Regions from separate parts of the Blautia liquoris genome, predicted to be linked through region 1. Evidence: riboswitches for the same ligand, from Rfam matches in the RefSeq annotation. Region 1 holds a riboswitch; each other region holds the start of a gene.
What was found. Region 1 has a riboswitch for cobalamin ahead of INP51_RS15460 (ABC transporter substrate-binding protein). Riboswitches for the same ligand answer to the same signal wherever they lie in the genome.
Positions count from the first base shown of each region.

Region 2: it holds a riboswitch for cobalamin, as region 1 does, so the genes downstream of both, INP51_RS08470 (hypothetical protein) here and INP51_RS15460 (ABC transporter substrate-binding protein) in region 1, are expected to answer to the same signal.
Region 3: it holds a riboswitch for cobalamin, as region 1 does, so the genes downstream of both, INP51_RS03235 (energy-coupling factor ABC transporter permease) here and INP51_RS15460 (ABC transporter substrate-binding protein) in region 1, are expected to answer to the same signal.

Region 1 is NZ_CP063304.1:3,390,151-3,393,434, forward strand. It holds gene INP51_RS15455 (heavy metal translocating P-type ATPase) at 1-1,004, shown strand, start outside; cobalamin riboswitch at 1,031-1,231, shown strand; gene INP51_RS15460 (ABC transporter substrate-binding protein) at 1,386-2,369, shown strand; gene INP51_RS15465 (FecCD family ABC transporter permease) at 2,372-3,284, shown strand, end outside.
Region 2 is NZ_CP063304.1:1,844,011-1,847,294, forward strand. It holds gene INP51_RS08465 (coiled-coil domain-containing protein) at 1-931, opposite strand, end outside; gene INP51_RS08470 (hypothetical protein) at 1,032-1,637, opposite strand; cobalamin riboswitch at 1,784-1,969, opposite strand; gene INP51_RS08475 (leucine-rich repeat domain-containing protein) at 2,052-2,891, opposite strand; cobalamin riboswitch at 3,145-3,284, opposite strand, start outside.
Region 3 is NZ_CP063304.1:705,511-708,794, reverse strand. It holds gene INP51_RS03245 (precorrin-2 dehydrogenase/sirohydrochlorin ferrochelatase family protein) at 1-168, opposite strand, end outside; gene hemA (glutamyl-tRNA reductase) at 161-1,387, opposite strand; cobalamin riboswitch at 1,567-1,772, shown strand; gene INP51_RS03235 (energy-coupling factor ABC transporter permease) at 1,929-2,675, shown strand; gene INP51_RS03230 (energy-coupling factor ABC transporter substrate-binding protein) at 2,680-3,003, shown strand; gene cbiQ (cobalt ECF transporter T component CbiQ) at 3,026-3,284, shown strand, end outside.

The sequences.
Region 1 (3,284 bases):
GTGTGCCACTGGCATTTTTCTCAGGGATCGGTGCCGGCTCCAAAAAAGGCATCTTATTCAAAGGGGGAGTGTCCCTCGAGGCGATGAATAATATAAAAACCGTTGTGATGGATAAGACAGGAACGATTACCAAGGGAAATTTCATCCTCCAGCAGACAGTGCCTGAAAAGGGTATTACCTCGGAAGAACTTCTCACTTTATGTGCATCTGCGGAATCAACATCCACGCATCCAATTGCTCATAGTATCGTATCTGCAGCAAAAGAAAAAGGTCTTGAGATTACAGAACCAAAATCTGTGGAGGAACTCGCCGGACACGGGGTCCTTGCTGTTCTTGCACAGGGAAAAGTTATCTGCGGAAATAAGAAGCTTATGGATCAGTTTCATATTAAAACTCCGTTCAACGCCCCATCCTATGGAACTGAGGTATTTGTCGCCCTGGACGGCATATATATTGGAAGACTTATGATCTCAGATACTATCAAGGACGACGCCAGATCCGCGGTTTCCGCACTGCAAAATCTCGGAATTAAAACTGCTATGCTCACCGGAGATGAGACAGACAGTGCCAATGCCGTTGCGGGGGAAACAGGTATTGAACAAGTATATGCAAGGCTGCTTCCCCAGGATAAAGTTACAAAGCTCGCCCAGATTCGCGATGAAAACGGTGCCGTTATGTTTATCGGAGACGGGATCAACGATGCACCCGTTCTCGCAGGCGCCGATGTCGGTGCTGCTATGGGCAGCGGTGCAGATGCTGCGATTGAAGCTGCAGATGTCGTATTCATGACCTCAAGCATGGAAGCAATTCCTGAATCTCTTCATATTGCCCGGGTTTCCAACCGCATCTCCAAACAGAATGTGGTGTTTGCCCTGGCTGTGAAAATTCTGGTTATGGCCCTCGGACTTTTTGGATTCGCAAATATGTGGATGGCAGTCTTTGCGGATACCGGCGTGACGATCCTCTGTGTTCTGAACTCCATAAGGATCTTGTATAAAAAATAATGCCTAAAACCGCTCAGCTATGATTGACATTCGGATAAAAATATGGTGTAATACAAGTTATAGTTATTGGATTTGGGGAATCGGGTGAGAATCCTGAACAGTCCTGCTGCCGTATGGATGGAGCATATCTCAGATTTTAACGGCCACTGGGGGATTATATCTCTTGGGAAGGCGAGTATATGTGTTGATATCTAAGTCGAAAGACCTGCCAATAGCCTGTTTTCATTAAATTTCACAGGTCATGGAGTTTATGATAATTCAACAGCATACACCATAATTGTTATCTTGTAATTTGATTGAATATTGAAACTCCGGCTTTTGCTGGAGTTTTTTATATTGCTTTATACCACCGATTTTATCATTAACAGGAGGAAACAACAAATGAAAAACAAATTCAGAAAATACCTGCTTGTCTTTTTATCTTCAGTCATGGTATTAACAACTTCTGCCTGCGCAGGCAACGAGGCTGCATCAAGATCCAATCGTAGCTCTTCAACTTCACAGACCAGTCAGTCTGCTTCCACTGCAAAAGAAGAAAAGACTATCAAAGACCGTGAGGGAAATGACTTTGTATTACCAGAACATTCCGACAAAATCATCTCGATGGCACCTGCAATCACACAGACAATCGTCGATTTGGGTTTAGCGGACAAGCTTGTCGCTGTCGACAAGTACTCTCTTCCCATTGACGGGGTAGATCAGAGCCTGCCGGCTTACGATATTATGGCCCCAGATGTGGAAAGTATCTCATCTTTAAAACCAGATATCATTTTTACTACCGGAATGAGTAAATCAGGCGGCGAAGATCCCTTTAAGCCCATTACAGATTTAGGTCTTTTGATGACATCAATCCCTTCCGCTTCCAGTCTGGATGATATAAAAAAAGATATTCTTTTTATTGGACAAGTTACAAAAACGGAAAAAAGCGCAAAAAAACTTGTAGCAGATATGGAATCAAAAATTAATGACCTTCAAAATAAAGTAGATAAAGATGCACCGGCTAAAACAGTTTATTTTGAAATCGGTGAATCCCCAAACCTGGTGAGTATAGGAAACGGAACTTATCTGAATGAAATCATAGAAATGCTGGGAGCCAAAAATATCTTTTCAGATCAGGACGGCTGGGTTTCTGTCTCTGAGGAATCTGTACTGGATAAAAATCCGGATATCATTTTTACCAATATCGATTATATGGATGATCCTGTGTCGGACATTTTCAATCGCAATGGCTGGGACGCTATTAATGCGGTGAAAAACAAACAGGTATTTCTCATAGATCCTAATGCAAGCTCACAGCCAAACGCACATGTTGTAACTGCCATAGAACAGATGGCAAAAGTACTTTATCCTGATTCTTTTAAATAACCATGAAGAATATTAAAAAATTTATCATCCTGATTCTTTTATGCATCTTATCCTTAATTGCTGCTGTAGGAATCGGAAGCGTTTCTATAGCTCCACAGGACACCTTAAAAGTAATTGTCGGTCAGTTATTCCATATAAAGTTCCAGGCTCCTGTGGAAGACACCATAATCTCCATCTTGCTGAAAACTCGGATCCCACGTGCATTACTTGCATTTGTCTCTGGTGGAGGGCTTGCTGTAAGTGGTGTCATGATGCAGTCTGTGCTGCAAAACCCCCTGGCGTCTTCATTTACCTTGGGAGTTTCTTCCGGGGCTGCGCTTGGAGCAAGTTTTGTGATTGTCTTAAACCTCTCATTTCTTGGGTTTCTGACACTGCCTGTATTCGGGCTGACAGCAGGTATCATCACCGTCTTCCTTTCTCTCGCTGTCGCAGTAAAGGTTGACAGGGGACTACACAATAACTCTATTATCCTGACTGGAATGGCTTTTTCCATGTTTGCCAATGCCATGATCACAATTCTGATGTCCGTTTCACAAGAAAACATGCAGCGTCTGGTCTTCTGGCAGATGGGGAGCTTCTCCATGAGAACGCCACGTGATTTCTGGATGATTCTGCCTTTTGTACTGACAGGTACTCTTATTGCTATGAACTGTTCCAGACAGATGGATATCATGACCTTAGGAGATGAGCAGGCTCAGACATCTGGTGTTGACGTGCAGAAGATGAAATGGCTTCTGCTGTCTCTGGGAGCTATTCTCACAGGCGCAATTGTCTCCGTTGCGGGTGTCATAGGCTTTGTTGATCTCTTCACACCACATGTGGCCCGAAGAATATTTGGCGCTTCTCATAAATATGTCATCCCTGCTTCCGCATTACTGGGGGGACTGTTTATGGTAACTTGTGATCTTTTAGCAC
Region 2 (3,284 bases), 1.5 Mb from region 1:
CAATTTCTCCAGAACTCCCATCTCCAGAGAAATCCTTCAGCTCGCCACCATTTACACTATAACAATAGTTGTTTTGATAATAAAAATAATCCGGCTTCTCAGTCCTGGGCTTTTCATAATACGCATCGCTTGTACTGAGGTTTTCCCTTGAAAGCTTCAGTCTGACAGACGGAATTTTGTCCGGAATAATGGCTTTCTCAGGCCATCCACAGAATCCCCATGTAACAGACGTGTTATACCAGTCTGTTATGCCTTTAGCATACTGATATGTTTCATCCAATTCTTTGTAATCTTTATCCAATAGCCTAATTTCATCTGGCATATTTGCATAGGGTACACTGGATTTGGTTTTAGCTCTAAGACTCAGAATCACATAATAATCTTTGATCTGTTCGCCATCCGTAACCGTCAACCGATAGCAACCGCTTCCAAGGGGAAGGTACATCATAGCTTTGCCATCTCCTGCCGGCGGAATCATTTCCAGTGTATGGAACGGACGTTTTCCTTCCACATCCTCTGGTTCAATTCTTTTTCCGACCATCGCTCCATTTTCTATCGGCCTGTATCCATAGTCATACTCAACCGCCGTATTTCTCCCCCTCTCATTAGCTGGATCAGCAATATCTGTAACCGTTAATTCAGCGCTGGAAGAACTTAACACACCGGTGAATCTTACACCGTTAGTACCCTGATTCGGCATACATATATAAAAAAGATTATCCGCAATCTGCTCCGCCGAATACATATTCAGATTCTGATCGAATACATTTGACCAACTCCCCATACCAACGGATAATTCTTCAATATCTGTTGAAGTGCCCTTTACTCCGGCCTGCTCCGGGGCAGCACTCACCGTCTGAGCCGGGACAAGGGAAGACGCAATTAAAATAAGTGCGCATAAATACGCCACAATTTGTCTGATTTTTTTCATATCTCTTCTCCTTTAAAATCGGAGAGACGATTAAACGCCTCTCCGATGTGTTTCTTATAAAATATTAAACTTTAGCAATGCAGTGATTCTCAGGTAGTGTTTATGAGTTGGGATATGTATAAGAAACTTGCTTATATTCAAATACAACCTCACTCACCGTACTCAAGTCAATATTGCTTGCATATAATGAGCTCTCATTACCATCAACATCTAAAATCCAGGTATCACCTGTATAAGTCGTCGTGCCATCACCATTGTCCACAAAGCTTTCGTTAGCTGTTGTAACCCAATCAAAGTACAAGAAGTATATTCCGGGATTCCCAACATATGGATGTAAATCCCAGTCATAGCTTATAGCATACGATGTGGATGAACCACCGGGAGTATAGGTTGCGAGAGTCAAAGCATTCAAACTATTTTCCATTGCGTATGCCTTAATCAAGGCATCTGCCACTGTCGGAACCTTGACCCCCTCTGTGTCATAATCCGTGTATGGTGTTGTGGTGTAATAGTGTCCGTCAGTTCCTACTTCAGCCTGAATAGCGCTGATTGATACCGTTTGTTCAGCTACTGTACTACCTTTGTTTATAATGGTTACATCCACCGTACCACTGGGTGCCGCGAACACACTCATGCTCATGGAGAATACCATCACCATTGCCAGAACAACTCCAACCATCCTCTTAACTAAATTCTTTAACCTCATTGTTACTCCTTTCTCCGCTTTTCCAAGCGGGTTAAGTATTACTAACGTAAAAGTTCCTATCATACTGGGACGGCGCCTGTCCCACTATAATCGATAATACTTATCGGAGTGTACAAAAAATACACCTCCATTCTGCCTATGGACGTAGCATCTGGGAATTTTGTGTTCGTATTCTGACTTGGGTTCCTCCTACTCAAAAGCACCTTCCCGGATATCCTCCAGTGGCATCTTGCTTTCTTTCGTCCCCCATACAGCAGGGATAACTGTTCCGGATTCTCACCGGATTCCTTTAAACAGAGCGTATGCTCTGACCACAAAAATTTCTCAATATTCAGTTTTCTTTTATAACTATAGTATAATCTTATATATCTGGTTTGTCAATATTTAACATATTATTTCTTTCCCTCCTCTCTTCTATAGGTATTCTACCTGAAATCCGGATTTCCGGCAATAACCGTCTACTTTTCCACCCTTCCTGCAACGGATTCTGGCTGCCTTATTGATGACCCAAGGTCCAATTTCTACCGGATCTCCTGGAATCTCCAGAACTTTCAGCCGGTTACAACCGTGGAACGCCCACTTTTCAATCACTTTTACATGGTCAGGAATCTGCACGTATTCCAGCTGGTTGCATTTTAAGAATGCGCTGTCCCCAATCCTTACCAACCCCTCCGGCAGTATCAGCTCTTTTAATGCCGTCTGATAGAACGCTTCCATGCCAATCTCTTTCAGACCGGTCGGAAACTTCATCTCCTCTAGTGCCGTACATTTGTAAAATGCCCGCCGTTCGATTCTTGTAATCCCATCTGGAAGGACTATGGAATTCAGATGGGAACAGCCTGCGAAGGTCTCCGTCTTAATCTCCTGATAGAGACTTCCCCGCTCAAATTGAACCTGCTCCAGACGCCGGCACTGTGCAAATGCCCGTTTGCCTATGAAATTGGCTGTTCCGGGAATGTGCACCTGGCTAAGTCTGGTACAGTTGGAAAACGCTTCCTTCCTGACGAACACGATTCCCTGCATCTCCACATTCCGAAGTGCCGTGTTTTCAAAGCTTTGGGCACCCACCTCTTTCACATGTTCGGGCAAAATGACCCGCCGTAATTTGTTGTTATTTTGAAAAGCTCCCTCACCAATCGCACGACAATTCGGATCTGCCGTCCATTCTTTTTGTTTTTCGATTGCTTTTCCCTGTGCTTTTGTAAACGTATACCCGGATTCCGCCTTCCTCCAAACGGAAACCCTTTCACCCAATATATCACCTCCCACAGTAACACAAGTATATGTACACCCCAGAGGGGCTTTATTATATGGAAAACCAGATTTCCAATATAATAAAAAGATGCAGCATCACACTGCACCTCAGCTTTCAATCACAAGAAAATAGAGCTATCTTAACGATTACCTTCGCTGCCGCAGTATGCGCATGATAAATAGGAAATTTCTCTTTATAAAAAGGGTACAAAAAGAACGACAATTTCCCACTCCATTTATCATTGCGTGTAATAATTGGCAACAGCTTTAAGCAGGTCTCCTGGCTTACGCAATCCCATCTCTCCCCTTCTCATACAATTTTAAAATGTGTACAATGGTATATGGAGAAATTACGCGCATACAGTAGCACGACTGCCAAGGATTCTAACCTTG
Region 3 (3,284 bases), 830 kb from region 1:
AAGTTCCTGTATTTCCGGCAGAAATTTTCGAGCCGTCACCTCTACTTGCTCCGTGAACAAAAGTAATGTCCTGATCCTGCGTACAGCAATCTTACCGGCTCCAATCACCAGAATTCTCTTATCCGTAAGATCGATAAACATAGGGAAGAATGCTTTGTTCTCACTCATATAATTTCTCCAGTCCGTCCAGACATTCCCGGAAACAATCATTTTCAAGATGATCACGAAGTCCGAACATCATCTTACCCACAACTTTTCCTGCAGAGACATCAATCTGCTCCAGCAGAAGCTGTTGTTCTATCTCCTCAAGGGATGATTTATGCATTTTTTTGCTGATCCGAAGGTTCAGGTCTTTGACTGCCTCTTCCTGCAGTTTCTGTATTCTTGGAATCAGATCTCTGCAGTTATACCAGTTAAAGAAATCTTCCATCTCCTCATCCAGAATCTTCTCTGCCCGAATGATTGCCTCACGGTTTGCATCCTGTGCAGTAATCTTGAAATCATCGATGTCATATAATGTAATATTCTCAATCTCTCCCACTTCTGGCTCAACGTCCCGCGGAACCGCAAGATCAATGACATAAATCGGATGATCCATCTTCCCATTCTGATCAAATAGTTCCCTTCGTATTGTGTAATTCGGGCTCGCTGTAGCGCTCACCACCAGATCGCATCGGGGCAAAAGTTCCATCCTCTCGCCGTAATTAATTCTATTGCAGCCGGCAGGAATCTGTACCACTCCGCTTCTGTACTGACGCACAGTAACCGTGACGGCGGCACCTTCCTCTCTTAATGTCGAGGCCGAAATTCTGCCCATCTCGCCATTTCCGATAACCATGCAGCGCTTGTTCTTAAAATGGTATCCCTGAGATTTCAACATATCCACCGCACGACTTACTGCTGTTGCATTTCCATGGGTAAAAGTCACTCTGCTTTTCACCTTTTTGGCAGCAGTCACTGCTTTCCTGAAAAGCACCTCGAGTACATTATCTGTGCAGTAATTTTCTCTCGCAATAGATAGAGCGTCTTTCACCTGTGACACAATCTGATCTTCTGCAAGGATCATGGAATCCAAGCCACAGGCCAGACGAAAGAGGTGTCTTATTGCGTTATCCCCACTGCGCTGTTCAAAATAGCAGTCATACTCTTTTCTTGATACTCCCTTTAATTCACACAATTCATCTGCCAGAGAGATGCACTCGTCTTGTGCTGTATTAACCCACAACTCCATGCGGTTGCAGGTAGATATAATCACGCATCCGGATACTACGGACTTTTCTGTCAGATATTTCATGGCCTCACCGGCATTTTTTTTCGTAAATGAAAAAGCAGCTCGTATATCCACATCGGCGCGATGATAATCAATGCCGACCATTTGTACACTCATCTTCAATTCCTCCATCGTATTTACAGCACTTATCATAACACACTTTGTTTAAATTCTAAACTCTCTTTTCTCTCTTTTGCGAAATTTACTTATGCATTTTCATGCAAACATGGAGCTCACAACTTTGAGCTCTTGTATATTTCACATTGACTTTTACTCATATAAGCTTTATAATTTTGTTACAATTGAATGCAAAAGGAGCCTGTGTTTTTCATTTTCATAGGATAATAGGGAAGTAGGGGTATGATTCCCCCGCGGTCACGCCGCTGTGATAGTCCTTTGCGCTCATGCGCAAAGTATCCTGTCAATAGATCCACTGGGTAACCGGGAAGGAGACAGATGATATGACTTAAGCCAGAAGACCTGCCTTTTGTATGAGATTTACGCGGTGTCACGAGTGATGGCATCTCGTAAGGCGGCTTTTTTGTATACCCGGCCGTCTGTACGCCCTTCATAATATAAAAACGGAAGCATGATGAGGCGTTTTTTTCATGCACAAAAAGATAATAGGGGGGTATACGTAAAAATGAAAGGAGTAATTATGAACAAGAAACAAAAGAAACTTGTGGCGCTTGCTGCCGCACTGGCGATCAGCTTTGGTATCATACCGGCTGCGAATGCGATGCACATTATGGAAGGATACCTTCCCCCGGTCTATTGTATTGTATGGGGGGTTATCTGTATTCCTTTCTTTGTTGCAGGATTTTTTTCCATCAAAAATACGCTGAATACCAATCGGCGTGCCCTTACAATTCTGGCAATGGCCGGAGCTTTCATCTTCGTGATATCATCACTGAAGATTCCGTCTGTAACCGGAAGCTGCTCTCACATGACCGGAACGGGCCTCGGAGCGATTCTTTTCGGACCTGCCGCTGTCAGCATACTGGGAATCATCGTACTTGTGTTCCAGGCAATTCTTCTGGCACACGGAGGCCTTACAACACTCGGTGCCAACACGTTCTCCATGGCAATCGCAGGACCGTTCCTCTCTTATGGAATCTATAAGCTTTGCATGAAACTCAAAGTCAATAAGCTGGTCTCCATCTTCCTTGCAGCCACTTTAGGGGATCTCTTTACATACTGTATTACAGCTTTCCAGCTGGCACTGGCTCATCCGTCAGAGGCCGGAGGCGTCCCGGCATCCGCTGTGAAATTTTTGGCTGTTTTCGCACCTACCCAGGTCCCGCTTGCGATCCTCGAAGGAATCATCACCGTCCTGATCATCATCGGCCTGGAAACATATGCGAAAAAAGAACTGAAATCCATCGGTTTTATGAAGGAGGCTTAATCTGATGAAAGAGAAAAAAAATACCAAACTTGTAGTGATTCTGCTGATTGTGGCCATACTGATCGCATTCGTTCCACTGTTTGCTTTAAAAGGCGCCGAGTTCGGCGGATCTGATGATGCCGGAAGCGAAGTAGTGGCAGAAGTTGACAGCAGCTATGAGCCATGGGCTGAGCCGATTCTTGAAAAAATTATCGGTGGTGAACTCCCAGGTGAAGTAGAAAGTCTTTTATTCTGTCTCCAGACCGGAATCGGTGTCGGCATCATCGCATACTGCATGGGCCGTCTTGTGGAGCGCAAAAAGCTGGGCAAAGAAGATCAGGATCTGTAATTACCATGGAAAGGGGCAGACTATGATTATTGATAAACTTTGTTATCAGTCAAAACTTCGATATGTCAACGCGGGGGTAAAACTTGCATACAGCATCACCACACTTATTTTATGCATCATCAGCCGTTCCGCACTAATCTCCTGCATTGTGATCGGTGTCAACACCTGGCTTTGTGTCTGCCGCGGAGGAGTTCTTATGCGCCGGTTTCTCAGGCTTATGGGAATTCCTCTGGCCTTTCTTCTCCTGTCTACCATCGCAATCCTTGTAAATATCAGCAGGA